DNA from 3 places in the Yersinia sp. 2541 StPb PI genome. Region 2 is predicted to be linked to each of the others. Evidence: predicted binding sites of a transcription regulator. Region 2 holds the regulator's gene; each other region holds the start of a gene.

Region 1 (6,215 bases), 2.3 Mb from region 2:
ATTGACCCACGCACTACCACCGAGTTGATCGACCGTTATGAACAGTTAACCGGCTTACCCGATTCCTGTGCGCCAGCAGGCGTGCAGACCTTAGCCCAACGTCAGCAACGACTTGACGCAAAAATCAATATTATCGGTGGGATTAACAAGAGTTTCTATCTGGCACAATTGGCAGCGCTGGGTTACCCGGATGCCACCATTACCCAGTTTGAAAGTGATATTTTTCGCTGCACATCCACCTGTGTTGATTCGCTTTATTCGGAAGAATGGCGCTACTGGTGGCAGGTCAACATGCCGACCGCCACACAGATCACCGATATGACTTGCGTCTCACTGTGTACCGATAGCCTGAGAACGTGGGGCGACACTACCGCCGAATGCGTCATTAACAAACTTTGCCCCTCACACACCTACGTGACTTTCTTATATCTGGAGTAACCCTTTATGCATCGCATTGATACCCCCTCCGCGCAAATTGATAAATTTGGCGTGGGTAAGAACGGCTTTACGCGCGGTAACCCACAAACCGGCGTACCGGCTACGGCTTTGGATGATGATTATTTTGATGCTATTCAGGAGGAGATCGCTGGGGTTGTTGAATCCACTGGTGTGGTGCTTGATAAATCCAACAGAACTCAGTTATTGACAGCATTGAAAAAACTTTTTCTTCGAACAAGTAATAATTTCTCTGAAATTGCGGCGGCTGGTTCAGCGGCAGTAACTGCTGCTCTTGCAAACCTTGGCTTAAGCGATGTAGCCCATCTTCCACAATTAACCGGTGTTATTGGCACATCACGCAATGCCCGAATGAGTGTTACTGCAGCATCAGCAACAGCCACTTTTACGGCAGATGAATTAATCGTGCAAACGGCGTTAGGTGGGCGTCAGTATAAGCTTACCAACTTCAACAAAATAATTAACCTTGCCACTAATGGCGCTGGTGGTATGGATACCGGCACCGTTCCGGCTGCGGGCTTTGTGGCTCTGTATGCGATTTATAACCCAACAACTCAAGTTTCTGCATTGCTTGCAGTTAATGCTACGTCAGTGCTGGTCCCAGAGGTGTATGGCGGGGCTAATATGCCATCAGGTTATACGGCGTCCGCGTTGGTCAGTGTGTGGCGAACTGCAAGCAGCCAGTTTACTGTCGGGTATCAGTTAGACCGTTCTATTTCATTCCCTAGAATAACTGTACTGACTACAACAACAGGAACGACACCGCTACTGCCAATAAATATGCCCAATTACTTACCTATAAATGCTAAGTATTGCAGCGTAGATGGCGCATTGGGGACATCTACTAATGGCGTTGTTGGTATGGCATTTTCATCGTCTCTTTCTGGTATCGCTTGGCGGGCAAGCGCAATGACCACTACGGCAGGTTATGGGTCAACATATACAGCTATGAATATCCCGGTAATCACTGCACAAACCATTTATTACTCTGCTAATGCAACGGTTGGCACATTAAGCAATTTTGCATCTAATTTAGTTGATTATGTATTTTAACTCGGGAGTTATATGGGTATTTTATATGTGCAATTTTCTGATGGAACAGAAACAGTAATTATTAGCTGGTTCTGTTGCCAACAATCATCGGAATATTACCATTTATTAGGAGAGGTTTATGCAAATGACCTAAGATATATTACATATTTTGAATCCCTTCCTGAGTGGTTAAAACCACTCTTACCACAACCTATATATCTGTAAAGTTACCGGGCATTTCTGCCCGGTCATTATTTGAAGATATTACCATGCATCTTAAGGTATTCAATGCCAAATTGATGCGATGAGTAATCAGTTAAATGTGACCAATCTCGATAAACGGGGTAGCCGTCAATATCCGTCCTGCATACGCCAGTAGAACATTGAAGTTCATACATGTTTATTAAGATCAATTCAGGGAATTTGGCTTTTAACCTTAAAAACATTTGATCAATCCATTTTCTATATTGATCGTTATCATAATTGCTATCGAAGTCACACGTAGAGTGTAATAGTTCTCTAGACTTATATTCTCTCATTACACAAGAATTTTGTTGTATTTTTGCAAGATAGAATGGATTTTGGTTTTTGTATGCATCAAATATTCCAATGATAATAATTGGTCTAGCGTTGCTATTGATTATTTTAGTTATGGAGCTTTCAAGTCCTTTCTCTAGCTTTTCCTTTGCTTCGCTGGTGTTGGCATGATTTTCATTGCTAATATATCGCCCCCACGTTTGACTTATAATTACATACTGATAAAGCCCTTTTTTGATTTTATTGTAATTTTCATTAGTTCTATTTGTACATATATTTTTTTCAGATTGCTCATCACCTTCCACAGCTAAACACCCACCAAGTGAACTTGAATCTAATGATATACTCTCATCCCCAATGATGGATTTCAAAAATTGCCAAGAATGATCAGAGTATGAGTCCCCCATGACAATCGCGGATTTTTTTGCACCCACATTAAAGTGACAGTTAAGCATTATTAGACTTAAGTTTTCTACATTGCATTCATTTCTAATTCTATCAATCCAATTGTATTGAATTGTTTTATTATGAACCAAGTTCATATAGTTGCTACCTAATCGCGATGGAATGCCACTGGTAACTTTACTTTTATGGCTCAGGGTGGACACAAGGATATATGGTATTAGCACTAAAACTATTAAAGTTTTCCATAAGGATAATGAGTTTTTTCTTCTGAAAAAAGTTTCAACATAACGATACGAGACAATAGCAAGTAAGAATGATAAAAGTAATGCTAATAAAATAACACTCCATGTTTCTTCTATATTTAAGTTTCTAATAAATGCTAGTACCGGCCAATGCCAAATATAAAGAGAGTATGATATCAACCCAACGAATACTATTGGTTTTATTGATAATATTTTTGTTGCAAATCCTTTATTTTTTGAACCACCCAAATATATTAAAATGGCAGAACTTAAACATACAGATAGTGCATATTTATTTGGGTAAAAATCTAAAACTCCGCCTCTCATCCCTATAGCGACAATAATTGCAATACAAGCAATGCCAATGATGGAGTTTAACCATTGCGGAATTCGGTCTACTTTTAACGAGCCAATAACAGCTAAAGATGATCCTATAAGCATCTCAAAAATGCGGCCAGAAAAGCTATAGTAATACTTCAGTGAGTTTTTATCGTTGAAGATAAAAGACAAGGTTTTACTCTCATCTATTTCTTTTATTTGTATTGCAAGAGAGCCAAAGTGAATGCCTATTATCATTAGAGCTGTAAGTGGTAATATCCAATATGTCCATTTTTTAATGTTAAGTAATTTAAAAAATATAAACATTAAAAAAGGTAACAATAAATACCATTGCCATTCTACAGACAATGACCATGTATGCAATAAAGGCATAATGTTCACATTATCTGTAAAATATCCGTTATTTAAGTTGGAAAAATAATCGTTTGATAAAAATGAGGATGCGTATCTAAGACTGTTGGTATATTTTAAATAATCATCAGGAAGGTATGTCAGTGTGGTTATTATTGTCACTACAATTATTAAAGTAATAAAAACAGGTTGCAATCTCCACAATCTTCTTTTGAAGAAATCAATGAATGAAAAATTACCTTTTTCTAATCCAGTTTTTATCCCTAAAGTTATCAAATATCCTGATATCACGAAAAACACATCAACGCCAACAAATCCAGAATTAACACCGAAGATTTTAGCATGAAAAAATAAAACAAGTATTACAGCTATCGCCCTTAACCCATCAATATCAGGTCGGTATTTGGGGTGTGACAAGTGAGGGGTGATTTCTTTCATTGTTTTTTTGAATGCCTTTTCAAATCGCTAGAATTTTGTTGCATAAATTTCATTTATTTTATGAAATTAGATAATGCAATACTAAGCGACTAGTTACGACTCTTCAAGGTTTTCCAGCTATGCCTAAGGCTGAAACCAATCATCAGCACTTTCCCACATATCCTTGAAAATCTCTTCGTCAGTTTTCTTATCTTCTTCGAAGATCCAGAGGCTTGCAAAAAACTTTCGTTTTCTTACTTCACAAGAATGTCCCTACAATTTATGCTGTATGTATATACAGTTAATAATGGATGTGAATGATGATTTTTTACCCACTCTCTCCGCTTCGTGAAATCGTTCCCATCCCGTTGTTTAACGAGACTATCCCCGCTGGTTTCCCTAGTCCCGCGGCGGATTATGTCGAACGGCCACTGGATTTGAATGAACTATGCATTGCTCATCCTGCTGCAACTTACTTTGTGCGAGTGTCGGGTAATTCAATGACCGGGGCCGGTATCTATGACGGGTCATTACTTGTTGTCGATCGCAGTATCACAGCCCAACATGGCGATATTATTATCGCTGCTGTCGGAGGGGAGTTCACAGTAAAAAAGCTGTGCTTACATCCTGTTATTCAGCTTGAAGCCATGAACCCAGATTATGCACCCATTGTTTTGAGTGATGGCGGGGACGATTTAGAAACATTTGGTGTTGTGAAATACGTTATTAACGATGCTGCAAATGTTTGCCCTCGCTGACGTAAACTCGTTTTATGCGAGTTGTGAGTCTGTATTCCGGCCAGACTTACAGGGGAAACCGATAGTCGTCCTTTCAAACAACGATGGCTGTGTGATAGCTCGTAGCCGCGAGGCCAAATTGCTCGACATTAAAATGGGTGAACCCTATTTCAAAATGCGTAATCTGATCCAGCAACATTGTGTGATTACATTCAGCAGTAACTATGAGCTTTACGCTGATATGTCTAACCGGGTCATGACGGTACTGGAAGCCATGTCACCGGCTACAGAAATATACTCAATCGATGAAGCATTCTTGAACGTGTCCGGGGTCAAGAATTGTATGAGCCTTGATCAGTTTGGCCGTGATGTACGCCAGCGGGTATTGCAGTGGACCGGTCTCACTGTTGGAGTAGGGATAGCTCAAACTAAAACCCTGGCTAAACTGGCAAACCATGCGGCTAAGCTGTGGAGTCAAACCGGTGGTGTGCTGGATTTATCAGATCCCATCAGGCAGCGTAAGTTACTCGCGATAACGCCGGTACAGGACATATGGGGTATTGGCCGTCGCATTGGTAAAAAGCTCAATCAACTGGGCATCACCACGGCATTACAGCTTGCAGATACAAACTCTCAATTTGTGCGTAAAAACTTCAATGTAGTGTTAGAGCGAACGGTTAGAGAACTTAACGGCGAGCAATGCCTGGAGCTTGAAGAGTTCGCCCCAACAAAACAGCAGATAGTTTGTAGTCGGTCCTTTGGGGAGCGTATTACCAGCTATCAGGATATGCGCGAAGCTATCTGCGGATATGCTGTCCGTGCGGCTGAGAAGTTGCGCGGCGAGCATCAATACTGCCGACATATATCAGCTTTTATCAAAACCAGCCCGTTCGCACTCAATGAGTCTTACTACGGCAACATAGTGAGCACTAAGCTTCATATCCCCACTCAGGACTCGCGTGACATCATTGCCGCCGCAGCAGGCTGTCTCGATGCGATCTGGAAAGAGGGCTATCGCTATCAAAAGGGTGGGGTGATGCTGGGTGATTTTTACAGCCAGGGTATAGCTCAACTGGGATTGTTCGATGATAACCAGCCCAAGGTTAACAGTGCAGCGCTTATGGCAGCGCTAGACGATATTAATAGGTCAGGCAAAGGAAAGGTGTGGTTTGCCGGACAAGGCATACAGAAAGCATGGCAGATGAAACGAGAGATGCTATCGCCAGCTTACACTACCCGGTGGTCTGAATTACCCGTTGCGCGATGATGATAACTAAAAGTATCGTCGGGGTTTCACCATTATTTCACCATTGTTTTACCATCACCAAATCCCACAAACAAAAAAACCAACCCTAACGGATTGGTTTTCTTTGGGATATTTGGTCGGCATGAGAGGATTTGAACCTCCGACCCCCGACACCCCATGACGGTGGTTCGCAGTAAAAATATTATTTACAAGTTACTTTTAATCCCTTGTGTTTTCTTCGCCATATTCTTCGATCTGATTTTCTAAATTGTTGATCTGTTACATATAATTAAATGCGAAGTTTGGCGAAAAAATCAGTTAACTTTATGAAAGAAAGAGATATTACCGGCGTTTTAAAATCCCTCGGCTTATGGCTGTGCGGGTTCAAGTCCCGCCCCGGGCACCATGGAAAATATTCTAAGTAAAACAAAGTAGTATGAGTATGTCGTTAAC
Region 2 (13,425 bases):
CGGCCTGCTCAGGACGGACGCCTAAACGATGCATACCGGTATCGAGCTTCATCCAGACATTGATCGGAGCAGGGAGATTGGCCGCTTCCAGCGCTTCTAATTGTTCAATACTGTGTACTGCGGTTTCAATCCGGTTAGCCACCAGAATAGGCAAGTCCTCTGCGGTAAAAAACCCTTCCAGCAGTAGAATAGGTTTTACAATTCCGCCAGAACGTAGCATCAGAGCTTCGCCGATGCGCGCGACGCCATAGCAATCGGCATCCTGCAAAGTATGTGCTGTTTCTAATAACCCGTGGCCATAAGCGTTTGCTTTCACAACAGCAATCAGGCGGCTTTGTGGCGCCATGCGCCGTACCTGATGCAAGTTATGTCGCAGAGCGCGGCGGTCGATTACTGCTGTTGCCGCTTTCATTTCTTATCCTTAATAATTGATGTTATACCCAAAGAACCTGGTGTTGCAGGTCGCCGGCCAGCGAGGGTTCCGCGTGAGTCATCGCCGCTAACAACCCTGCAGCGTCAAGGACTAAGGGGAAACTATTCGTCGTCGTACTGTGGACCGGCATAGTTATCAAAGCGCGACCATTGACCGTTAAATTTCAGCCGGACAGATCCGATCGGACCGTTACGCTGTTTACCCAAAATAATCTGCGCGATCCCTTTCTCATCACTGTTCTCGTGATACACCTCGTCACGATAGATAAACATGATTAAGTCCGCATCTTGTTCGATAGAGCCGGATTCACGTAAGTCGGAGTTAACGGGCCGTTTATCAGCACGTTGCTCCAAACTACGGTTAAGCTGTGATAACGCCACTACCGGGACTTGCAACTCTTTCGCCAGTGCTTTGAGTGAGCGCGAAATCTCGGCGATTTCCAACGTTCGGTTATCAGAAAGAGACGGCACCCGCATCAATTGCAGGTAGTCGATCATAATCAGACTCAAACCACCATGTTCGCGGAAAATACGCCGCGCGCGGGAGCGCACTTCTGTCGGTGTCAGACCGGATGAGTCATCGATGTACATATTGCGTTTTTCCATCAATATGCCCATGGTGCTGGAAATACGCGCCCAATCCTCATCATCGAGTTGGCCGGTTCGGATACGGGTCTGGTCAACATGTGACAGCGACGCCAGCATACGCATCATGATCTGATCGCCGGGCATCTCCAAACTGAAGATCAATACCGGTTTTTCCTGCATCATCGCGGCGTTTTCACACAAGTTCATCGCAAACGTGGTTTTACCCATTGATGGACGCGCGGCGACAATGATCAAATCTGATTTCTGTAAACCGGCGGTTTTTTTATCAAGGTCGGTAAAGCCGGTTGAAACACCGGTCACCCCATCATGGGGCCGCTGATAAAGTTGCTCAATTCGCGCGACCGTGGCTTCGAGGATTTGATCGACACTTTTCGGCCCTTCATCTTTACTGGCGCGGCTTTCAGCTATCTGAAACACTTTGGATTCAGCCAAATCCAGCAGATCTTCACTGCTACGCCCTTGGGGATCATAACCGGCGTCAGCTATCTCATTAGCGACCGAGATCATTTCACGAACTACCGCACGTTCGCGCACGATATCAGCATAGGCACCAATATTCGCCGCACTTGGGGTGTTTTTCGATAACTCTGCCAGATAGGCAAATCCCCCCACCGAATCCAGATCGCCTTTTTGCTCTAGCGACTCAGACAAGGTGATCAAATCGATAGGTTTGCTGTTTTCCAGCAAACGCTGCATTTCAGTAAAGATTCGGCGGTGCGGGCGGCTGAAGAAGTCATTGCTGGCAACGCGTTCTGACACATTATCCCAGCGTTCATTATCCAGCATCAAACCGCCCAACACGGACTGCTCTGCCTCCAGCGAATGAGGCGGGAGTTTCAGCCCTTCCATCTGGCGGTCTCGTGGCTCTGTCATATTGTTGGTTGGTTTTTTTGCGGCCATGAAGAGTGTTCTTTACCTTTGTTGCGATAGGAAAATATCGAATAGAAAATATAACGGCCTAGTATATACACAAAGTAATTGGAGTTGCAGGTAGACCGCAAATGAATGGAGCTGATGAGTTCAGAAAGTTCGCTGATGAGGAAAAAAAAACCGCCCACATTGCCGCACCGTCTTATTCGCAGAGGTAATAATATTCCCTATTACATATCGGTATTAGCCAGATCTTGGCACTCCGTGCAGAACCCTGTAGGGTGAAAATACACCTATCTATAGGAGCTACCATGGCAAAGCATATCCAATTCAGTACCACTGGCGGGCCGGAAGTGTTGCAATACCTTGACTTTACCCCTTCTGACCCTGCAGCACATGAAGTTCAGGTAGAAAACAAAGCGATCGGTATTAACTATATCGATACTTATGTTCGCAGTGGGCTTTATTCACCATCACAGTTTCCCAGTGGGTTGGGAACAGAGGCGGCGGGAATTGTCACTAAAGTTGGTTCGTCGGTTAACACAATCAATGTCGGTGACCGGGTGGTATATGCCCAATCAGCTCTCGGGGCTTACAGCGAAGTGCATAATGTTGCGGCAGAGAAGATTGCCATACTTCCTGACAACATCTCTTTCGAGCAGGCCGCAGCATCATTCCTCAAAGGGCTGACCGTCCACTATCTGTTGCGCCAAACCCACGAGATAAAACCGGGTGAGGTATTCCTATTCCATGCGGCGGCGGGTGGTGTCGGACTAATTGCTTGCCAGTGGGCGAAAGCGCTTGGTGCTAAGCTTATCGGCAGTGTTGGCTCTGATGAAAAGGCCGAATTGGCAAAAGCCGCTGGCGCCTGGGCCACGATTAACTATCGTACAGAAAATATCGCCGAGCGGGTGGCAGAGCTGACTAATGGCGAGAAAGTGGGTGTGGTGTATGACTCGGTTGGGAAAAGTACCTGGCTGGATTCGCTTAATAGCCTTAAGCGCAGAGGCTTGATGGTGAGTTTCGGTAATGCCTCCGGCCCAGTGACAGGAGTAGATCTTGCCATCCTGAACCAAAAAGGCGGGCTATATGTTACTCGCCCCTCCCTCAACACTTATGTCACCAATCGGCAAGAGTTAGCAAGTGCCAGCCACGAACTGTTTTCACTGATTGCTGGCGGAGCCATTAATGTCGATGTGGCAAAAGCACAGCAATTCCCGTTGCGTGATGCTCACCGTGCCCATCAAATCCTAGAAAGCCGCCAGACCACAGGATCCAGCTTGCTGATACCCTGAGTTGTTTGGCCATTCCTAAGGTAATATTGTTGAAAAAACAAAGGGCTCCGATTAGGGAGCCCTTCTTTACAACGCTTTCTTTGATGCACATGTAGGGGTACAGCAGCGTATTCTGTCAGAGCTAACTGCCGTTTATACGGCTATTTTTACCTCTGGCAGGGATGAAAATGCGATACCAAATCGTATCGGTTAGCATCCTAGCAAGCACGCCCGAGAAAAAATACGTTTTCCCTCTGATTCGCCCCACTAATCTTTCAGGCTGTGATCGCTACCGCAAGAAAGGGAAATTTTAGTAACGCCGGACTATCGGTTTCTGCATCGAACGCCATATCCAGACGGCCACAACCGCCAGAATCAACCAAGGTAGCAGCTTAATCATCATGACGAATAAGCCCCCTACCATCATAAAAGCAGCAGCCACCAGTAATGCAGCGAAGATCCCTAACAGGGAAATACCGGTTACCATCAGCATGATAAAAAAGCCGATAACAAAGAGAATTTCAAACATGGCTGGCTCCTTAATAATTGTGTATGTCCCACAACCACATCATTAAATATAACGAACAAATCGGGAATTTTATAAGAAGTATTACAAGAAGCATGCCAACTTTAACATATCAGCTAATTCATTGAATTTAATGATTAAGTAATATTAATACCTACCAGAAAAATGGATAGGCATGGTCAATTTGACTAACTTATAGCTAATTTACTATTCTATTATACTCAAAGTAATTGGCGTCGCAGGTAGGCAGCAAGTGAACGCATCCCGATGAGCTTACACAGTCAAGTGATTTGAACGCTGCTTGCAGCGGCCTCGCCTTGCGAGGCCCACCGGATGGGCCGAGTCACTAGCGTAGCTAACAACCCTGCGACTTCAAGGACGAAGGGTATAAGGCCGAGTGACCAGCGCTAAGGCTTGCTCTACTACAGCAACGCCAGCACCAGGCTTATGGGCATTTTCGCTTAGATGGCGACGCCATTGACGCGCACCAGGAATTCCCTGAAAAATCCCAAGAATATGCCGGGTGATGTGGCCCAAATAAGCGCCGCGAGACAACTCCTGTTCGATATAAGGATAAAGCGCTTCAATCGCCTTAATGCTATCGACCACTGGGGCATTTACATCAAATAGTTCGCGATCCACTTGGGTCAAAATGCTTGGATTTTGGTAGGCTTCACGGCCCATCATTACCCCATCAAGATGTTTAAGATGCTCTTTGGCTTCAGCCAGCGTTTTCACACCACCATTAATGGCAATAGTCAGTGTTGGGAAATCACGCTTGAGCTGATAAACCCGCTCATAATCCAGCGGTGGCACTTCACGGTTCTCTTTCGGGCTAAGCCCTGAGAGCCAGGCTTTGCGAGCATGAATGGTAAAGATATCGCATTCGCCACGGTCCGCCACCGTTTGCACAAACTCGCATAAGAACTCATAGCTATCCAGTTGGTCAATGCCGATACGAGTTTTAACGGTGACAGGAATAGAAACCACATCGCGCATAGCTTTAATGCAGTCAGCGACCAGTTCAGCCTCACCCATCAGGCAAGCGCCAAAACGACCATTTTGTACCCGATCAGACGGGCAACCCACATTTAGGTTTATTTCATTGTAGCCGCGTTGTTCAGCCAATTTGGCACAATGGGCCAGCGCCTGCGGGTCACTGCCTCCAAGTTGCAGTGCCACCGGATGATCCTGTTCGCTATAAGCCAGATAGTCAGCTTTACCATGAATAATGGCACCGGTGGTGACCATTTCGGTATATAACAAGGTCTGCTTGGTTAACAAACGATGAAAATAACGGCAATGACGATCGGTCCAATCGAGCATCGGCGCGACGGAAAAACGTTGTAGAGGGTAGTGTGGCTTATTGGCCGGGGTGCTGGAAAAAGTCTGGGCTGCGTGCATTTACGGTGATTTCATCGGTTATTATTTCATCAAATACCCTTTAAAGTTGCCCGCCGAGCGAACCCTACAAAGGGATGGAATGAGTAATTATACCATAGAAGCTGACCATAGCTGCCTGTGTGATAATTGAACTCTACGACTGATCGTTCTGTCATCGAATCCTGTGAATTAACAAAAGTGTGATACCCACCTTCCCCTCGTTTTTTCACCTATCGGCGATTAACGCTAAATATGGTAAAATCATTTCAATTCAAATGCTGCGGGATGGATATCATGAAACCTATCGATGAGGAAAAGCTGCTGGCTCAGGCTGAAAGTCTGTGTCAACAACGTAACGTCCGGCTGACACCGCAACGTCTTGAAGTACTACGCTTAATGGCACAACAACCTGGCGCAATCAGTGCCTATGACCTGTTGGATTTGTTGCGTGTGTCTGAGCCACAAGCCAAGCCTCCAACTGTTTATCGCGCATTGGATTTTTTGCTGGAGCAAGGGTTTATTCACCGCGTCGAGTCAGCTAATAGTTATGTGCTATGTCATCATTTTGAAGAGCCAACCCATACTTCAGCGCTATTTATCTGTGATCGGTGCAAAATAGTCACTGAACGCACCACCGTGGGCATTGAAGAGGCATTGTCACAGTTAGCAAAACAATCAGGTTTTGTGCTGCGTCACAGTGTGGTTGAAGCGCACGGTTTATGTGCTGAATGCGGGGAAGTTGAAGCATGCGAAAGCCATGAGCATTGTGACCATGACCACTCTATTGTTACTAAAAAGAAATAGCTGCGTACCTAATTGAAGTTGCAGCAATGTTAGCTGCTCTCCAATTACTTTTGCCTTATACCCGTCATACTTCACGCTGCATGTGTGTTGGCTGCTCTCAATAACCCGAATCACTTACTCATGTAAGCTCATCGGGATTAATGAGCCTCATCCTTGAGGCTCACCCAGCGGGCTAGCATAAATGCTGTACAAATCGGTTACCGCCTTCCTGCAACTCGAATTATTTAGGGTATAGATAGAGATCCCTGGTGGGTATATATCGGTTAGCAAAAAGTAGACTGCCGCGAGCAATGCGACAGGGTAATAATTAATAATAAGGCACGTCCTTGTGCAGATGTAGATATAAATACAGGTGAGCTAGAATAGCTTTTATTAAAATAACCTCACCGCTTCAGTATAATTGGAGTTGATACACCAATAACTAGACGGGGTTGATTAACAATGCATATTCTATGAAACGAGAGACCCGATTAATTTATATCAATATCAGTTTAATTCCATTTAATGCTGTTACCAGCGATATTTGCTGTGGTCTTCCCAGGCTTTGACTTCTTTCTCGGCTTGCTCTTTCTGATAGCCGTATTTCTCCTGGATTTTACCCACTAGCTGGTCACGCTTACCTTCGATTACCGTTAAGTCATCGTCAGTCAGCTTGCCCCATTTTTCTTTCACTTTACCTTTAAACTGCTTCCAGTTACCGTCGGCTTGATCTTTATTCATAATATCTCCGTTACCTTGGGATTAGTCAGTTTATTTAATTCAATACGATAAACGTTCTCTATTGATAAAAACAACCACATTTAAATTAGTCACTCACAGTCATAATTTAAAATTAAACTTCGTTGTTTCGCTTACCGTACGAATAATTATAGCAGAGGATACTAGCAATTAAAGTCAGGATAATATTAATCACTGAGATTATAGCTATAAAGTAAAAATAAGCACTGATATTATTCAGTTAAAACAGTAGGTAATAACTTATTGTCGGAATCGTCTCAATCTAAATAACTTTTCCATACTTGGAGCTGTAGCAGGCTAGCTGTACTTGTTACTTGGCCCCTTCCCAGACATCACCTCTGAGAGGCCGCAGCAAGCAGCATTCAAATTTTCTCCCCGCAGATTTGTCATCCAAATCATCTACTTGTCGTTAGCATTGATCGGAATTAGCGAGCTTCTTTGCGGCTGCCTGCCTGCAACGTCAATTAATTTGGGCGTCTGAATCGTTTAATGGGGTCATTAATAATAAAAAGCCGCTCCTGAGCAGGAACGGCTTATCAGTTCAATATAAAACGCTAATGTTAGATCCAGTCACCATTACGGATAACACCGACGGCCAATCCTTCAATGGTGAAGCTTTGTTCGCGCAGATCGACAATAATCGGTTGGAACTCACTATTTTCTGGCAAAAGCTGTACGATATTACCTTGTTTTTTCAAGCGTTTTACCGTCACTTCATCATCAATTCGTGCCACTACAACTTGCCCGTTACGCACATCTTGCGTTTTATGCACCGCTAATAGGTCGCCATCCAGAATACCGATATCTCTCATCGACATCCCATTAACCCGCAACAGAAAATCTGCACTCGGTTTAAACATTGATGGGTCTACTTTGTAGTGCCCTTCGATATGCTGCTGTGCCAGCAAAGGTTCACCTGCGGCAACCCGACCAATCAGTGGCAGGCCATCTTCTTCTTCCATCAGCAAACGAATGCCACGGGAAGCGCCAGAAACAATCTCAATGACGCCTTTACGGGCCAGTGCTTTTAAATGCTCTTCAGCGGCGTTAGGAGAGCGAAACCCCAGACGCTGCGCAATTTCGGCACGGGTCGGTGGCATGCCGGTTTGCGCTAAGTGATCGCGAACCAGGTCATAAACCTCTTGCTGTCTGGTAGTAAGTGCTTTCATTCCGCCCCCTGTTTGTTTATACAGTCTTGCTGTGAGTATATACAGGTAAGCGGGTGTTGGGAACCAAAGAGTGAATAAAAACAGGGATTAATCACAGCTTATTTCTGCGGCATTGTTCGTCATAACATTAACCGGCATGCTGGCAAAGTACGGTTATCCAAACAAATAACGCTAACAAGATAGCGAGGAATACCGCCGCGGACCCCATATCTTTGGCGCGGCCCGATAGCTCATGGAACTCACTGCCAATCCTGTCCACTACCGCCTCAATCGCACTGTTAATGACTTCGATAATTATCACTAAAACCACGCTACCAATTAATAAAAGGCGTGCGATAGCATCTACATCCAGCCAGAAGGCCAGTATGATAGCGATTATGGCAGCAACAGCTTCCTGACGAAATGCCGCTTCGTTTTTCCAGGCAGCCGTTAAGCCTTTCACAGAATAACCGGCCGCTTTATAGACTCGGGCCAGCCCTGTTGATTGATTCGCCATGTTTTATTGCCTTTATCTTAAGTTAATGATGATTTTTGCCGCTTTCTGTTGTCTTATCACCACAGATCTCAAAACCAGTTTCTGGTATCCTTGCGACGAATTGCTAACAAGAGGCTTCATGTAGTTATGTCAGGTTGGCGTAAAATATATTATAAGTTATTGAATTTACCACTTAAAATGTTGGTAAAAAGCAAGGTTATTCCGGCAGACCCTGTGACTGAGTTAGGGCTAGACCCCTCTCGTCCTATTCTGTACGTTTTGCCTTACAATTCTAAGGCTGATTTGCTGACTTTGCGAGCGCAGTGTCAAGCACAAGACCTGCCCGACCCATTGATTCCATTGGAAATCGATGGAGTGCAACTGCCCAGCCATGTGTTTATCGATAATGGCCCGCGGGTCTTTCGCTACTACGCGCCTAAACAGGAATCGGTAAAGCTGTTCCACGACTATCTGGATTTGCACCGCAATAATCCCGAGTTAGATATCCAGATGTTACCGGTTTCCGTGATGTTTGGTCGTTCGCCGGGGCGTGAAGGCCACGGAACACCCCATCTGCGCGTGCTTAACGGAGTGCAAAAATTCTTCGCGGTATTGTGGCTGGGTCGCGATAGTTTTGTGCGTTTCTCTACCACAGTTTCACTGCGCAGGATGGCCAGCGAGCACGGTACCGATAAAACTATCGCCCACAAACTGGCTCGCGTAGCGCGGATGCACTTCTCCCGTCAACGCCTGGCAGCGGTTGGCCCTAGTCTGCCTGCCCGGCAGGATCTGTTCAAAAAGTTGCTGACATCAAAGGCGATTGAAAAGGCCGTCGCCGATGAAGCGCGGACCAAGAAAATCTCCCATGAGAAAGCACAGCAAAATGCCATTACGCTGATGGAAGAGATCGCAGCCGACTTCTCATATGAAGCCGTGCGCCTGTCTGACAGAGTATTGAGCTGGACGTGGAACCGTTTGTATCAAGGTATTAACGTCCATAATGCAGAACGGGTGCGGCAGTTGGCGCAAGATGGCCATGAAATCGTCTATGTGCCTTGTCATCGCAGCCATATGGATTATCTGCTGCTCTCCTACGTGCTTTATCATCAAGGGCTGGTGCCGCCGCATATTGCCGCCGGGATTAACCTTAACTTCTGGCCTGCCGGGCCTATCTTCCGCCGTTTGGGCGCGTTCTTTATTCGTCGCACCTTTAAAGGCAACAAACTCTATTCAACGGTTTTCCGCGAGTATTTAGGTGAACTGTTCACCCGTGGTTATTCAGTTGAATACTTTGTTGAAGGAGGCCGCTCACGTACCGGCCGCCTGCTGGAGCCAAAAACTGGCACACTGTCGATGACCATTCAGGCGATGTTGCGTGGTGGCTCACGTCCAATCACTTTGGTGCCGATTTATATCGGTTACGAACATGTGATGGAAGTGGGTACCTATGCCAAAGAGCTGCGTGGTGCGACCAAAGAGAAAGAGAGCCTGTTGCAGATGCTGCGGGGCTTGCGTAAGTTGCGTAACCTCGGTCAGGGCTATGTCAACTTTGGTGAACCGATCCCGTTGACCACCTATCTGAACACCAATGTACCGCAATGGCGTGATGCCATTGATCCGATTGAAGCTCAGCGCCCAAGCTGGCTGACACCGGCGGTAAATGATTTGGCCGGTAAGATCATGGTGAGAATAAATAATGCGGCAGCAGCGAATGCCATGAACTTGTGTTCTACCGCATTGTTAGCCTCACGTCAGCGTTCACTCACCCGTGAGCAGTTGCTTGAGCAACTTGATTGCTATCTGCAACTGATGCGTAATGTGCCTTATGCGAAAGATGTCACTGTGCCGGATAAAACACCGGAAGAGTTACTTAATCACGCCTTGAATATGAATAAGTTTGAGGTGGAGAAAGACAACATTGGTGACATTATCATCCTGCCACGGGAACAAGCCGTGCTGATGACCTATTATCGCAATAATATCCAGCACTTACTGATGCTACCGTCACTGATAGCCAGCATGGTGATGTACCACCGCCGCATTACCCGTGACGAATTGTTGCGCCAAATCAGTATGATTTATCCGATGTTGAAAGCTGAACTGTTCCTGCATTACAGCAAAGAGCAGTTACCACAGACGCTGGACACGCTGATAGATGAACTGGCCCGCCAGCAGTTGATTTGTGACAAAGGGACCGAACTAGTGCTGAATCCGGCCCGAATTCGCCCACTGCAATTACTGGCCGCCGGTGTGCGGGAAACCCTGCAACGATACGCGATTACCCTGTCGCTGCTCAGTGCCAATCCGAGCATTAACCGTGGAGCGCTGGAGAAAGAGAGCCGTATCATGGCGCAGCGATTGTCTGTTCTGCACGGGATTAACGCACCAGAATTCTTCGATAAAGCGGTATTTTCAACACTGGTCGGTACCTTGCGTGAAGAGGGATATATCAGTGACAGTGGTGACGCGGTTCAGGAACATACGTTGGAAGTTTACAATATGCTGAGTGCGTTGATGACGCCGGAAGTGAAACTGACTATCGAGAGTGTCAGTATGCCAGCCGAAACCAGCAATCAACGGCCAGAATCCGAGGCAGAGGATAAATCGGAAGATTGATTCCTCAAGCCGCTAAACAAAAATGGCCGGATTCATCATCTGGCCATTTTTTTGACTGTTTTCCAGAAACGTATTTACTGCCAATAACTAATCAGAATCCCTAAAAACAACACCAGCCCTACGTAATTATTATTCAAAAACGCACGGAAGCAGGCGTCGCGGTCACGCTGCACAATCATCTTTTGTTGGTGGATAAACAAGGCACCCGCCAGCAGGATTGACCAATAGAATGCGCCGCCCAACCCCATCAGCCAGCCGATAGCAACCATCAACACCAGTGTAGCCAGTTGCAGTAAACCTATAATCAGCTTGTCATGTTGACCAAATAAAATCGCCGTGGACTTAACTCCAATTTTCAGGTCATCGTCGCGATCAACCATTGCGTATTGCGTGTCATAAGCGACGGTCCAGCAGATGTTCGCCAGCAATAACAGCCAACAAACCAAGGGTAAGCTCTCACTCACCGCAGCGAATCCCATCGGAATTGACCAACCAAAAGCTGCGCCTAATACCACTTGGGGTAGATGAGTGACCCGCTTCATAAACGGATAAATCCAGGCTAACGCCAGTGCTGCCAATGATAACCAAATGGTCATGCTATTAAGGGTTAACACCAGACCAAACGAGAGCAGTACCAAAACGACAAACAGGATTTTGCTCTCTCGTTCACTGATAATGCCACTGGGTAACGGGCGGGATGCGGTGCGTTTTACAAAGCCATCAATATTTCGGTCAGCATAATCATTGACGACACAACCAGCCGCACGCATAAAAAACACACCCAACACAAACACAATCAGTATTTTGGTTTCTGGGATACCCTGCCCTGCCAGCCATAATGCCCACAGCGTCGGCCACAATAGCAATAACGAGCCAATAGGCTTATCAATCCGCATTAAACGGCAATAAGCCTGCCATTTGGTCTGAACAGTACTTCCCTTCAATTTATCCATCTCCAAAATCTTACTACGGCTTAAACCGAATACAGTGGCGAGGCCGGTAAAAAAACTTCCGTCAGTAACAGGGGTTTGCCTGACAGACGCAGCAATGAGCGGCGCGCCCAAAGTTCATTCTGCCGCCCCACTTGAATATAATCACGGCTTAAATTGTCCCCACCAAATAAATAGCGCCCGAGTGGGAGGGTGCCCAAATCCACCAGCGCCCTATCCGGCCCAGACAGTGTCTGCTCGGGGATAACCGTGCGACCAAGCAGCCAAGGCTCATTATCACCACACAAAATGATTTCCCGCAGCCAATAGCGTTCGCTTACAGGTAAGTGCTCCGCATCTTCCCCTAACTCATTACGCGTAATAAAGCATTCTCGCTGGGGTTCGACATGAACCCGTTGGCAATGCTGCTCAAAACGCCGGGTCATCGACCCCAACTCCATCAACCAATCAGCGATAGCAGTTGGTAAATTCGGCTGCTCAATGGCACACCATTGGATAGGTTTTATAATTGATGCATCGCCGGTAGACATGCAGTTTGCTCCCTGCTGGGAAGAAAATATCGCCCCCCGCTAATTCGTAGATAAGGGGGCATTGTAGCGCAGATTAGCTCCCCAGCGACATCAGGTTGCTTTTTATTACCCCCCACAAAATGAAGTCGTTTTATTACGCTGTTCTTTATTATTGATGAGCTTGGGCAGTCCGTCCCTTATAACGGATAATTGCAGCACCAGTATTATTACGTTCACTGGATGACCTGAAATACATATCAAGTAACACTGCTGCATCTTGCCCAGAAAGGTATTTTTTGTCTTCTTGGATGATCAGTTCAGGAACCAGGTCTTTATAGAACTTTCTTACCCTAGGATCCATTAACTTCAGCTGTTCTACATTCATTAAATTTGTATCAAAAACGTACAACCCTTCTTTGTTGGCGGTCTGCACTATGGTAATCACATGTGCTCGCTCAGGAAAAAACATCATACTTTCGCCAGGTTTTAAACTGCTAATTTCCATTTTTATCGCATTCAAATCCAAAGGATAAACATTTACTCTCTCCGGAAATGATTCGATTGCTTGATTAAAGGAACTCAGAGGGTCTCTTAGATTTTTCTGAAATATTGACACATCTGTTTGAATACCCTCGGCCTTAAATTGTTCAAGAATCTGATGCAAAAATTTTCCGGAGGTTCTTGAGGCGGCGACATTATCACGTAACGGCCCAAAAAATTTCTCAGCTAAACTCATTTCACTGGTATTCAGGTAAGTGAATATGCCCGATGAGGTTAAAGCGCAGGGAGCATCCCCTTTGCTGGCGGGTCTTAATGCACTTTCTTCCAGCCAATCAAAGTCGGCGTTGGTTAATATATGAGTTTCGGTAAAGCGATTGGGCCCGCCCCCTGGTAACCTGCCCTGCCGGCTAAATTCAGGGCCTTGTTTCAAGACAACACCCACGTCCTTACCGGTGGTTAAGTCGACTTCCCAATAGGTCGCGCCGCCCCCCTGTCTGACCCAAGCTTCACGCATTCCACCAGAGACGAGTGGATCTTTTAGCTCAACCCATTGCACTTCAACTGGCTTT
Region 3 (13,425 bases), 2.8 Mb from region 2:
CCCTGTGCGGGCCAAACATTGGTGGTCACCGAAGGCGTTTTTAGTATGGACGGTGATAGCGCTCCACTGGCTGCTTTGCAGCAAAAAACTGTGGCGGCGGGTGGCTGGTTACTGGTGGATGATGCGCACGGAATTGGGGTGTGTGGCGAAGGTGGCCGTGGTAGTTGCTGGCAGCAAGGGGTAAAACCTGAACTGTTAGTGGTCACTTTTGGCAAGGCATTCGGCCTAAGTGGGGCGGCAGTGTTGTGTCAGGAACCGGTTGCCGAGTATCTGCTGCAATATGCCCGCCACCTGATATACAGCACCGCGATGCCGCCAGCACAGGCTTGTGCGCTGCAAGTGGCACTATTACGTATTCAGCAAGGTGACGACTTGCGACAGCAGCTTCAGCAACGTATTGCGCAATTTCGGCGTGGAGCGGCAGACTTACCGTTGCAATTAGGGGCATCTGAAACCGCTATTCAGCCACTGCTGGTGGGTGACAATCAGCAAACACTGACACTGGCGGAGCAACTACGCGCCGAGGGGTTATGGGTAACGGCGATTCGCCCTCCAACAGTCCCGCCGGGGGGCGCCAGATTGCGTATTACCCTGAGTGCTGCGCATCAATATGATGATATCGACAGATTGCTGGAGGTGCTGTATGGCGTTTGTCGCTGATAATCCACGATTACCCTTGGTTGATAAACCGGCGATTGCGGCTGCATTTAGCCGGGCTGCTGGCAGCTACGACTCAGCGGCAAGTTTGCAACGGGAAACGGGGAATACCTTATTGGCGCTGGGTTATCAGCACCCTGGTGCGTCGGTGCTGGATGCCGGGTGCGGTACTGGCTATTTCAGCCGCCGTTGGCGTGAACGAGACAGATATGTTACTGCGCTAGATTTGGCCGCCGGAATGTTGGATCACGCCCGGCGACAGCAGGCTGCGGACAGCTATTTATTGGCTGATATTGAGAATATACCGCTGCCAGATCAAAGCGTTGATATTTGTTTTAGTAATCTGGCGCTACAGTGGTGTGCTGATTTACCGCAGGCGCTAGCTGAGTTATATCGCGTCACGCGAGTTGGCGGCATCATTCTGTTTTCTACCTTGGCAAAGGGGTCTCTTGACGAGCTGGGGCAGGCGTGGCAACAGGTAGATGGCCAGCGCCATGTGAATGATTTTCTCCCCTTTCAGCATATCAGTGACGCTTGTCAGGGGTATCGCCATCACCTGACAACCGAGTTATATCAGCAACAGTTTCCTGATGTAATTGCGCTTATGCGCTCTCTGCAAGGCATTGGTGCTACGCATTTACATCAGGGGCGTCAGTCTGGGTTAAGTGGTCGCCAGCGGCTGGTGGCCCTGCAACGCGCTTATAGCACCCAATCTGGCACCTACCCGCTGAGTTACCATTTAGTTTATGGGGTTATATATCGTGATTAAACGTTGGTTTATCACTGGCACGGATACCGATGTCGGTAAGACAGTTGCCAGTTGTGCCTTACTGCAAGCCGCAGCCCAGCAGGGCTATCGCACCGCCGGTTATAAACCGGTGGCATCCGGCAGCCAGATGACGCCTGACGGATTGCGCAACAGTGATGCTTTGGCGCTACAAGCAAACAGCAGTACGGCACTTAGTTATTCACAGGTGAATCCGCTCACATTTCTGGAGGCAACCTCGCCCCATATTGCCAGTGCCAGCGAAGGGCGTGAGATTGATTTGTCAGTTTTATCGCAAGGACTACAGCAGCTTGAGCACTCAGCAGAATGGATATTGGTCGAAGGGGCTGGCGGCTGGTTTACCCCACTGTCGCCACAGGCAACTTTTGCCGATTGGGTTTTACGAGAGCAACTGCCAGTAATTATGGTTGTTGGCATCAAATTGGGATGTATCAATCATGCTTTGTTGACCGCTTTGGCTATCCGACAAGCTGGGCTGAAACTGGTAGGGTGGATCGCTAATGAGGTGATACCTGCGGGGGGGCGACAAGTTGAGTATATGGCAACATTGACACAGATGATCAGTGCCCCGCGATTAGGTGTCGTCCCCTATCTGACGGACCTTGACGTGTATCCCATCACCCAGCGGCGTGATCTTGGTGGCTATTTGGATTTAGGACTTTTGGCTGAGGTGCCACTGAGCTGAATTTTTGACGGCGATATGACCCTAAAGGGCTAATAGACATTATTAGCCCTGAGTTTTTTGCGGAGTATGGCCGCTATCATCGGCTTTAGTTTGCATGAGGGAGAAACCACTCTGCGCCATATTAACTGGCCAAATGCGTAATAATCATCTCTTCATCCAATTGAGCCAATGTTCCTTGTGCCACATTTCGGCCATCGGCCATCAAACAGAATCGATCTGCCACATGCTGAATAAAGGGTAAACGGTGTTCAACCAAAAGTACCGTCAAACCCAGGCTACGACTGAGCTGATGTAGGATATTGCCAATATCCTCAGTCAACGGCGGTAAAATACCACTCCCCGGTTCATCAAGAATCAACAGTTCTGGCTCTGTCACCAGTGCTCTGGCAATGGCCAACTGCTGTTGTTGATTACGGGTTAGCTCCCCACCACGTTGGGTGCGTTTGTCATACAGTTGCGGGAATATATCAAAAATCCAGCCCGGAATTTGGCGCGACTTATGGCGGCCCGCCAGCACGGCTATCAGCATATTCTCCTCTACACTCAGTTGAGAGAAGATCTGCTGCCCTTGTGGTACATAGCCAATACCCAGAGCAGTACGCCCCTCAACCGGCTGCTGTAGCAAATTCTGCGGCGGTTCATGATTAGGTTGCCAGGTCATGGTGCCACTCTTAATTGGCAGATGCCCCATGATGCAATTAATTAACGTCGTTTTTCCTACGCCATTACGGCCAATCAGGCAGGTACACTGCCCACGGGGGATCTCGAGATTAATATCCCAAAGGATATGATTCTGTCCATAGTATTGATTCACAGCGGTTAAACTCAGCATCAGTGCTTCTCCTCAGTCGATCTCAGTAGTTCACAGGTGGCCCGGTGTTCTGTAACGGCTAGTGAAGGATTAACCAGCAAATCTGCATACTTGGTAGCGGCAGTACAGCATAAAACACCACACTTCTAACGGGTGGTTGTCGGTGTAAATTGAGGTGAAATGGGCGAATTGCGGCATTAAATGGCATCAACAGGCTATTTTTATCCTTAATCACCCTGCGATAGGATGATTTTTAGTCTATTAATGCGTTGCACCGCTTTAGACCATTTCCCCTTTAATCTCTCCGTTTCACAGAGATATAAAGCAACTCTTGGGCCAAGTTGCTATACAGAGAGTAAAATCTGTTTGTTAACAGGCTGTAAATGGTTTTAACGCGCAGCGTGGGGTAAAAATAGCTCAGCCTGGCGGGGGGCGAGCGTAGAGTGATGGCTAGCTTGCACTTAAGCGGTGCTTTGGTGGAGAAAATGGTGCAGTAGAAAAAGAGAGAGGTCAGAGGTCATTAGATACAGGTGTTAACTAGTGAAAATTATAGAATTAGCAAGCTACATAGTTAGCACTAATTGAAATATGCGGTGAAATAAAAATGTAAAAAAAACACTAAAAAAGCCAGTTAGTCCCCATTTATCCCCCAAGCTTTGCTTTTCGCCAACTCCCAGCCGCTGTGGGGTTGAATGAGTTATCCACCATTCCTGTGGATAACCTTGTGCATTAGCCATAGAAAACTGATGGCAAGCGAGAGCGGGCGCGGCTTGCGCTCCTGTTGTCCGCATTCTCTACTTTTTAATAATTTATTTTACTTTCAATGGGTTATTTAAAATCAAGCGCTGAAAAATCATAACTGGCGATGATGAGTGATCTTTAATCGATTAGTTATCACTAAAGTGTTTATGTTAACAGTTGGGGATAAAAACGCTTTTACAGTGCAGCTGTCGTTTAGATGTCACTGTAACGAGGCAAACAATCTCCTGGTGAAAGACATTCCTACATTTTGGTGCTTGAAGCTGGTTTTATATCCAGTATCATAGAGGTGGCAAAATTCTATGGGGCTTTCATAATTAGCCTCCTGATAGTGTGTGTTTCTCCAGTGGGTAGCAAATTCATGAGTAAATTATTCAAACTACATTCTGAGTTTAAGCCAGCAGGCGACCAGCCTGAGGCCATCCGTAAACTGGAAGAAGGGCTAGAGAATGGTCTGGCTCATCAGACACTGTTGGGGGTAACGGGATCGGGTAAAACCTTTACGATAGCCAATGTTATTGCTGATTTGAATCGCCCAACCATGGTGCTGGCACCCAATAAGACATTGGCAGCACAGCTTTATGGTGAGATGAAAGAGTTCTTTCCCGATAACGCGGTAGAGTATTTCGTCTCCTACTATGACTACTACCAGCCTGAAGCCTATGTCCCAAGCTCTGATACGTTTATTGAAAAAGATGCCTCGGTAAATGAGCATATCGAGCAAATGCGGCTATCTGCGACCAAAGCACTGCTGGAAAGGCGTGATGTTATCGTGGTGGCGTCGGTTTCTGCGATTTATGGTCTGGGTGATCCTGATTTATACCTGAAAATGATGCTGCATCTGACTAAGGGTATGATCATCGATCAGCGCTCTATTTTGCGTCGCTTATCCGAATTGCAGTACAGCCGTAATGATCAGGTATTCCAGCGCGGTACCTTCCGGGTGCGTGGTGAAGTTATCGACATCTTCCCCGCAGAATCTGATGAATGGGCGTTGCGGGTAGAGTTGTTCGATGAAGAGGTCGAACGGTTGTCCATCTTTGATCCATTGACAGGCCAGTTACAGCATGAAGTACCGCGCTTTACGGTCTATCCTAAAACGCACTACGTTACCCCGCGCGAGCGTATTTTGCAGGCCATGGAAGAGATCAAAGTCGAATTGGCCGACCGCCGTCAGGTGCTATTAGCCAATAACAAGTTGTTGGAAGAGCAACGTATTAGCCAGCGGACCCAGTTTGACCTTGAAATGATGAATGAGCTGGGCTATTGCTCCGGTATTGAAAACTATTCCCGCTACCTTTCGGGCCGTGGTCCAGGCGAAGCACCACCGACGCTATTTGACTATCTACCGGCTGACGGTCTGTTGGTGGTTGATGAATCCCACGTCACTATTCCGCAAATCGGCGGGATGTACAAAGGTGACCGCTCACGCAAAGAAACATTGGTGGAATATGGTTTCCGGCTGCCATCGGCACTGGATAACCGGCCAATGCGGTTTGAAGAGTTTGAAGCACTGGCACCACAAACTATTTATGTTTCAGCAACTCCAGGTAAATATGAGCTGGAGAAATCCGGTGGCGATATCATCGATCAGGTCGTGCGGCCGACGGGCCTGCTCGACCCATTAATTGAAGTACGGCCGGTAGCCACACAGGTTGATGACTTGCTGTCAGAGATCCGTATTCGTGCAGCGATTAACGAGCGGGTGCTGGTGACCACGCTGACCAAACGTATGGCTGAAGACCTGACCGAGTATCTTGGAGAGCATGGCGCCCGTGTTCGTTACCTGCATTCGGATATTGATACCGTTGAACGGGTAGAGATCATTCGTGATCTGCGTTTGGGTGAGTTTGATGTATTGGTGGGAATTAACTTACTGCGCGAAGGTTTGGATATGCCAGAGGTTTCTCTGGTCGCAATTCTTGATGCTGATAAAGAAGGTTTCCTGCGTTCTGAACGCTCTTTAATCCAGACCATTGGCCGTGCGGCGCGTAACCTTAATGGTAAAGCAATACTGTATGGCGACAGAATTACCGCCTCAATGGAAAAGGCTATTGGTGAAACGGAACGGCGCCGTGTCAAACAGCAAGCTTACAACGAAGAACGTGGCATCATTCCGCAAGGGTTGAACAAGAAGATTGGCGATATTCTGCAATTGGGCCAACCCTCTTCCCGTGGTAAAGGGAAAGGGCGGGGCGGCAAAGTGGCCGATCCCAATAATTATCACGCCTTGCCACCAAAAGCGCTTGATCAGAAAATCCGTGAGTTGGAGTCTAAAATGTACACCCACGCGCAAAATCTGGAGTTTGAGCAGGCAGCAGAACTGCGTGATCAAGTCCATCAGTTGCGCCAGCAATTTATCGCGATATCTTGATGCTCATCAGCCCTGCATTATGTGAGCGGTAAGCAATGGTGCGACAAATCGGGAATTTATGCTTGTCGCATCAACCTATCCTGATTAAGGTGTGCGACTAATAAAATCATCACCTAGATAGACTCAAATAACCTGGCGTTGCAGGTTGGTGGCAAACCCACAATTCAGCAGCCCCAAGTCGGAGAGTAAAAGTGCGAGATAAATAATGAGTGATCACTTGTCGAAAGATCCATTACACGGTATTACCCTTGAACAACTGCTGACCAAACTGGTTGAGCATTATGGCTGGGAGGAGTTGGCATACCGTATCAATATCAACTGTTTCATCAGCGATCCCAGCATTAAATCCAGCCTGAAGTTTTTACGCCGTACACCATGGGCTAGAACTAAAGTGGAGGCGCTGTATATCCATATGAATGACAGCGCAAGGTTGCAAGCTCAAACTCAAGCTAAGCCTCTTAGCTAGTTTGCCCCACCGAGCTGTTGCAGGGTGTTTTCCAGTGCCTGGCGCAGTAGCTCACGGTCATGGCGGTAAGGGATATCTTTTGCTTCCAGTGGCTGCTGGATAATAATCCTGTCTGTTACACCACTGATATCAATTTGTGGACTGACAATTGCCGCATCAATAATTTTGCGGCCAATCTTGCTTTCCATTATCGCCAGTTTTTCTTGCAACGATAGCGCGGCCGCCGCCACACTGAGTTCACGCCCCAGATTACCGATATAAATCATACTGGCAGAGCTGCGTCGTAAGGCCTGAGTTAAGTCATCTAGCAGTAACAAGGGCATCAGACTGGTTAAGAAACTACCTGGCCCAATCAAAATAACATCGGCCTGGCTAATTGCTTCCACGGCTTCCCGCGTGGCGTGAACGTGCGGTGACAACAACATCTCTTGTGGCATTTTTGCCAGTTGGTCGATATTCACCTCACCATAAACGGGGTGCCCTTCATGATCGATGGCCAGCAGATCGACCGGCTGCTCAGACATTGGGATGAGCCATGCCTCAACCTTCAGCAAGCTACGTACCAGATTGATTGCCTCGATAGGTCTGATGCTGAGATGGTCTAACGCTTTGAGCATTAAATTGCCCAGATTATGGCCCGAGAGTTCGCCATTACCGCTAAAACGGTATTCAAACATTGCCGAAGCCACACTCGGCTCAGTGATCAACTGATTAAGGCAATTGCGGGTATCACCCCAGGCAATCCCTCCTTCTGAACGGCGAATGCGGCCAGTCGAGCCGCCATTATCGGTGGTGGTAACAATACCTGTCAGGCGTGAACCCAGTGGCGAAAGGGCTGACATCACGCGCCCCAGGCCATGGCCTCCCCCTAAAGCAACCACTCGATCGAGATCCGCTAATGTGCGATTTCGCATATTTTTCCTGTCTAAATATTGTTGCCTGGCTCTAATAGCGTAGCTAAGGGTGAAATTGCTGCATAAGTTAACGGATTTGCCGCGAAAACGCGATAAAAGCCATTGTTTTAGTGATTTTAAACAAAGTATTAGCAACGGATTACAATAGACTGAATAACAGTGAGTTTTGTTAGATAAGTCGTTGTATATAAAAATATATAACGAAAAACAGCCATTGGCTATCCTGCCGTTTTAGCGTTAGAATCTCTAGGAAAAGTAGGGTTTTTAGCGACTCATCTGCCACTAAGCGCTTTACTTTTTAAACCATGGTTCGGTGGGCAGTAGGTAAACTGTCACTGAACATAAACTCCTAGCCTTGGCGTCTACGTTGTCTCGTCCGCGAACAATATGATGCTCTGGCCGTGGCTTTAAGCCACCAGGGTGCGAGGTAGAAATGCCTGCATCTCCCGTATTTGGAAAGGTGTTATGGTACAACTCACTGACGCATTTGCGCGCAAGTTCTATTATTTGCGCCTATCAATCACCGATGTGTGCAATTTCCGTTGCACCTATTGCTTGCCGGATGGCTATCGCCCCGACGGATTAAAAAGCTTTCTGAGTCTGGACGAGATAAGCCGCGTCAGCCGCGCCTTTGCTCTGTTGGGAACAGAAAAAATTCGTCTGACGGGCGGCGAACCTTCTATGCGGCGCGACTTCACCGATATCATCGCGACTATCAAACAAAATCCGGCGATCCGCACACTGGCAGTCACCACCAATGGCTACCGTTTAGCCCGTGACGCCGCCCAATGGCGGGAGGCTGGATTGACAGCCATTAACGTCAGTGTCGATAGCCTTGACCCGCGACAATTTCATGCCATAACCGGGCAGGATAAATTTCATCAGGTCATGCAAGGCATTGATGCTGCTTTCGATGCTGGTTTTGAGAAAGTCAAAATCAATGCCGTACTGATGCGTGATGTCAATGATCGCAATCTGAATGCCTTCCTCAGTTGGATAAAATCGCGACCGATTCAACTGCGGTTTATCGAATTAATGGAAACCGGCGAGGGGGGGAAGCTGTTTCGTCAGCATCATGTCTCCGGTGGTGTCATCCGCCAGCAATTACTCCAACAAGGTTGGCAACAGCAAGCGCGGGCGCGCAGTGATGGCCCGGCGCAGGTGTTTTATCATCCGGATTATCTGGGAGAGGTCGGGCTGATTATGCCGTATGAGAAAGACTTCTGCGCCAGTTGTAACCGCTTGCGTGTTTCAGCGCTGGGAAATCTGCATTTATGCTTATTTGGCGAGCAAGGTATTACGCTACGTGACTTACTGGGCAGCGATGACCAGCAAGATGAGTTAATGGCACGCATCCAGAGTGCATTGCAAACCAAGAAACAGACTCATTTTCTGCATCAGGGCAACAGCGGTATTACCCAGAATTTATCGTTTATTGGCGGTTGATAGCGGGCAACGTTAAGAACAGAAGAGAATATATGACCCAACTAACTCACATTAACGCCGCAGGCGAAGCCCATATGGTGGATGTTTCCACTAAAGCAGAAACTGTGCGCGAAGCACGGGCAGAGGCTTTTGTTGAAATGCAGGCCGCGACGTTGGCGATGATTATCGAGGGCAGCCACCACAAAGGTGATGTCTTTGCCACTGCGCGTATTGCCGGGATTCAGGCGGCTAAAAAAACCTGGGAATTGATCCCACTGTGCCACCCACTGTTGCTGACCAAAGTTGAAGTTCAACTGGAAGCACAACCAGAACACAACCGTGTGCGTATCGAAACTTGCTGTCGCTTGACCGGTAAAACCGGCGTGGAAATGGAAGCGCTGACGGCAGCTTCCGTTGCCGCCCTGACAATTTACGATATGTGCAAAGCGGTACAAAAAGACATGATAATTGGCCCGGTGCGCCTGTTAGCAAAAAGTGGCGGGAAATCCGGTGATTTTAAGGTGAACCCATGATTCAGATTCTCTTTTTTGCTCAGGTGCGTGAACTGGTCGGAACCGACAGCCTGCAATTGGCGGCGGAATTTCCCACTGTCGAGGCACTGCGCCAATCCCTGTGCCAACGGGGCGAACGCTGGCAATTAGCCCTTGAAGAAGGCAAATTACTGACGGCAGTGAATCAATCACTGGTCAATGTTCACCATCCGCTGGTGGCGGGTGATGAAGTGGCGTTCTTCCCGCCGGTGACCGGAGGTTGATAATGGAGCATACCCGTATTCGTGTGGGCACTGAGACCTTCAGTGTGGGTGATGAGTATCACTGGTTGTCACAGTGTGATGAAGATGGCGCGGTGGTGACCTTTACCGGCAAAGTCCGTAATCACAACCTGGGTGATAGCGTCAGTGCACTGACGCTGGAACATTACCCAGGCATGACAGAAAAGGCGTTAGCTGAGATTATTGATGACGCCCGCAGCCGTTGGCCTTTACAGCGTGTTAGCGTTATTCATCGGGTAGGGCCACTGTTCCCCGGCGATGAAATCGTCTTTGTCGGGGTGACCAGTACCCATCGCAGTATGGCGTTTGATGCGGCTGAATTTATAATGGATTACCTGAAAACAAAGGCACCATTTTGGAAACGGGAAGCCACAACGGATGGCGAACGTTGGGTTGAATCACGCGACAGTGATCATCAGGCGGCCAGGCGTTGGTAAATTGAGCGTAAACCAGTGTAAAGATCACTGCTAAATGTCTATTTTTACTCCCTTGTTGACTGTACTTCTGTGGTACCCTTAAAAAGTCGGTGGGCTGTCAATTTAGATGGCCTGTATCATTATTTATATGCATAAGGTAACTACCATGGATCGCTATCCACGCTCTAATGGTTCGATTGTCGAACGTGCCAACACAGGCATTCAGGCATACATGGCGCAGGTATACGGCTGGATGACCTGTGGTCTGTTATTAACGGCGGTTGTCGCTTGGTACGCAGCGAATACCCCTGCGATACTCAACTTTATATTTTCCAGTCAGATCACCTTTTTCGGGCTGATTATTGTTCAGTTAGGTCTGGTATTTGTTATTTCTGGCATGGTTAACCGCCTGAGTGGCTCGATGGCTACCTCGCTGTTTATGCTCTATTCCGCATTAACCGGTTTGACGATATCCAGCATTTTCATCATGTACACCAGCTCTTCTATCGCCAGCACATTCTTGATTGCTGCCGGTATGTTTGGTGCCATGAGTTTCTACGGCTATACCACCAAGCGTGATTTGAGTGGTATGGGCAGCATGCTGTTTATGGGCCTGATCGGTATCGTGTTGGCATCGATTGTTAACATCTGGCTGAAAAGCACGGCGCTAATGTGGGCAGTGACCTACATCGGGGTGTTAGTGTTTGTTGGTTTGACTGCTTATGATACCCAGAAGTTGAAAAACATGGGCTCACAGTTGGATGCCAATGATAAAGATAACTTCCGCAAGTATTCCATCGTGGGTGCTTTGACGCTGTATCTTGATTTCATTAACTTGTTCTTGATGTTACTGCGGATTTTCGGCAACCGCCGTTAAGCTGGTTGATTCAGGGCTGCGACGCGGCAAACTTGCTCGCCGTACGCTGCTCGAAATGCTCATTGACCGATGTCAACTGCGCTTTCTGCGCTGCGGGCGTCGGTCAATTTTTTGGTCTCGCAACTTGCTCGTTGTATAGGTTGATCAAAATTTTAAAGGACACCCCTGTGGTGTCCTTTTTGCTTTTGGTGAATGCAGGTAAGTCTTGCTACCGTTTAATGTCGCTATGCAATTTTCCGCCTAAACATCCCATAGGCGGCACTCCCCGTGGTGGCGGTTATCACGAGTAACGGCCACAAACTGTGCCAGATAATATCGAAACTGGCATCCTTGAGGTAAATCTGTTTGGTGATATCTGTAAAGTGGCGGATAGGGTTGATCCACGTAATATTTTGCAGCCAGATAGGCATATTCTCGACCGGCGAGACATAACCGGACAGCAAGATAGCGGGCATCATAAAAACAAACACGCCAATAAAAGCCTGCTGCTGAGTGGAACATAACGAGGAAATCAGCAAACCGAAGCCAACGAGCGACAAGCCGTAGAGCAGCATGGTGCCATAAAACAGTGCCAACGAACCAGCAAACGGAATTTGGTAAAAAAAGATACCGATAAACAAGACGATACTTGCCTGGAAAGTCGCGACAATCAGTGCCGGGACAGCTTTACCAATAAAAATCTGCCAGGTGGTTAGCGGTGAAACTAACAACTGCTCGAGTGTCCCTTGCTCCCGCTCACGAGCCACCGACAGTGATGTCACAATAAGCACCCCGATAGTCGTAATCATCGCAATCAATGATGGCACCACGAACCATTTGTAGTTCAGATTCGGGTTATACCAATTGCGGATGACCAACTCGCTGTTGTTGGGCTTTATCTGGCCTTGGGTTAATTCTAATTGATAATTTTGTACGATTTGCTGAATGTAATTGGCGGCAATTTGCGCGCTGTTGGAGTTACGCCCATCCAGCAATAATTGCAACTGAGTGGTTTTGCCATTAGCCAGGTCAGCACTGAATTGCTCTGGGAAACGTATCAAAAGCAGTGCTCGCTGGTTATCAATCACTGGCTGAATTTCTTGCGGGCTGTGGAGCAGTAAGACATGAGAAAAAGCCTCTGCTTTGGCAAAGCGTTGGGTCAGCTCTACAGATGCTTTCCCGCTGTCTTCGCTATAAATAGCAATGGTGGCATTGGTCACTTCCAATGTAGCGGCGAATGGGAACAAAATGACTTGTAATATGACCGGCATAATTAATATTGCACGTGTCTGTGGTTCCCGCAGCAGTGACTGCAACTCTTTGATAATCAATGTGTAGAGGCGGTGAAACATATCTTGCTTCCTTCCTTTAATCTAATCGGCGCCTAATCTAACCGACGATTAGTTTTCCATGCCGTCAGGCCGATAAATACGGCTGCTGAGGCGACCAGGAACAACAGGTTAATCACCAGCACGGTGCCGATATTCCCCGCCAGAAACAGGGTTTGCAGACTGCTGACAAAATAACGGGCCGGAATGATATAGGTTACGGCGCGCACGATAGCGGGCATGCTGTCAATTTCGAAAATGAAGCCAGACAGCATCACAGCCGGTAGGAATGCGGCATTCAAGGCCACCATTGCGGCGTTAAATTGATTGCGGGTAATGGTCGAAATTAGCAATCCCATACCCAGAGTGCTGGCCAAAAATAGGCTGGTCATAACAAATAGTATCCACAATGAGCCACGGAAAGGCACATCAAGGATAAATACCGACACCGCCATGCAGAGTGTCATGGCTATCATGCCCAGGACGTAATAGGGGATCAGTTTCGACAACAGCAACTCGCTGCGCGTGACCTGGGTCGACAGCAGCGCTTCCATGGTTCCGCGCTCCCATTCACGGGCGATCACCAGCGAGGTTAGAATCGCGCCGATAACCGTCATAATAATGGTAATGGCTCCGGGAATAATAAAATGTCGGCTGATGGCGGCAGGGTTAAACCAATAACGGACCTGAATCTCAATCAGAGGATCGTTTTTTTGCCCTAGGTTTTGCGCCTGTTGTTGTTGCCAGATTTGCCACACCCCTTGTGCGTAACCTTGCACAAAGTTGGCGGTATTGGGTTCACTGCCATCAGTAATCACCTGAATGGGGGCTTTACTTTCGGGGCGCGCAAGCTGCTGCGCAAAATCATTGGGGATCACAATTAGCCCACGAATTTTTCCGGCTTGCATCGCCTGAATTAGCGCCTGGCGATTATCACTGATTTGCGGTGAAATATAAGGTGAACTGGCGAAGGCGTTAGCCAGATCCTGAGCCGGTTTGCTCTGTTGCTCCATTAAAATGCCGACGTGCAGTTTGCTGGAGTCCAGATTGATGCCATAGCCAAAGATAAACAGCAGCAACAGCGGGATGACGAATGCGATCAATCCACTGCTCGGGTCACGCAGTATTTGCCGGGTCTCTTTACGGCATAAAGC

The links. The regulator LexA, encoded in region 2, represses DNA repair genes until DNA is damaged. The targets are predictions, from matches to a motif close to TNCTGTATGTACATACAGNA.
Region 1: umuD (translesion error-prone DNA polymerase V autoproteolytic subunit) is a predicted target of LexA. The motif match lies at 4,063-4,082, and genes of this name have one in related genera.
Region 3: uvrB (excinuclease ABC subunit UvrB) is a predicted target of LexA. The motif match lies at 3,961-3,980, and genes of this name have one in related genera.

What each region holds. Positions count from the first base shown of each region.
Region 1 covers NZ_JAZGQB010000001.1:2,673,246-2,679,460, reverse strand. Annotated here, with positions in the region: gene V1953_RS11985 (YmfQ family protein) at 1-438, shown strand, start outside; gene V1953_RS11980 (hypothetical protein) at 445-1,509, shown strand; gene V1953_RS11975 (acyltransferase family protein) at 1,740-3,800, opposite strand; gene umuD (translesion error-prone DNA polymerase V autoproteolytic subunit) at 4,100-4,537, shown strand; gene V1953_RS11965 (Y-family DNA polymerase) at 4,521-5,783, shown strand.
Region 2 covers NZ_JAZGQB010000001.1:372,088-385,512, reverse strand. Annotated here, with positions in the region: gene alr (alanine racemase) at 1-412, opposite strand, end outside; gene dnaB (replicative DNA helicase) at 535-1,941, opposite strand; gene V1953_RS01640 (quinone oxidoreductase) at 2,223-3,206, shown strand; gene pspG (envelope stress response protein PspG) at 3,496-3,714, opposite strand; gene dusA (tRNA dihydrouridine(20/20a) synthase DusA) at 4,084-5,115, opposite strand; gene zur (zinc uptake transcriptional repressor Zur) at 5,389-5,898, shown strand; gene V1953_RS01620 (CsbD family protein) at 6,409-6,618, opposite strand; gene lexA (transcriptional repressor LexA) at 7,197-7,805, opposite strand; gene V1953_RS01610 (diacylglycerol kinase) at 7,933-8,301, opposite strand; gene plsB (glycerol-3-phosphate 1-O-acyltransferase PlsB) at 8,428-10,896, shown strand; gene ubiA (4-hydroxybenzoate octaprenyltransferase) at 10,971-11,840, opposite strand; gene ubiC (chorismate lyase) at 11,870-12,376, opposite strand; gene V1953_RS01590 (hypothetical protein) at 12,525-13,425, opposite strand, start outside.
Region 3 covers NZ_JAZGQB010000001.1:3,203,879-3,217,303, reverse strand. Annotated here, with positions in the region: gene bioF (8-amino-7-oxononanoate synthase) at 1-660, shown strand, start outside; gene bioC (malonyl-ACP O-methyltransferase BioC) at 644-1,426, shown strand; gene bioD (dethiobiotin synthase) at 1,419-2,129, shown strand; gene V1953_RS14500 (ABC transporter ATP-binding protein) at 2,251-2,961, opposite strand; gene uvrB (excinuclease ABC subunit UvrB) at 4,061-6,073, shown strand; gene V1953_RS14490 (VF530 family DNA-binding protein) at 6,279-6,539, shown strand; gene V1953_RS14485 (gluconeogenesis factor YvcK family protein) at 6,536-7,453, opposite strand; molybdenum cofactor riboswitch at 7,788-7,932, shown strand; gene moaA (GTP 3',8-cyclase MoaA) at 7,919-8,899, shown strand; gene moaC (cyclic pyranopterin monophosphate synthase MoaC) at 8,932-9,411, shown strand; gene moaD (molybdopterin synthase sulfur carrier subunit) at 9,408-9,653, shown strand; gene moaE (molybdopterin synthase catalytic subunit MoaE) at 9,656-10,108, shown strand; gene V1953_RS14460 (Bax inhibitor-1/YccA family protein) at 10,254-10,964, shown strand; gene V1953_RS14455 (ABC transporter permease) at 11,189-12,295, opposite strand; gene V1953_RS14450 (ABC transporter permease) at 12,328-13,425, opposite strand, start outside.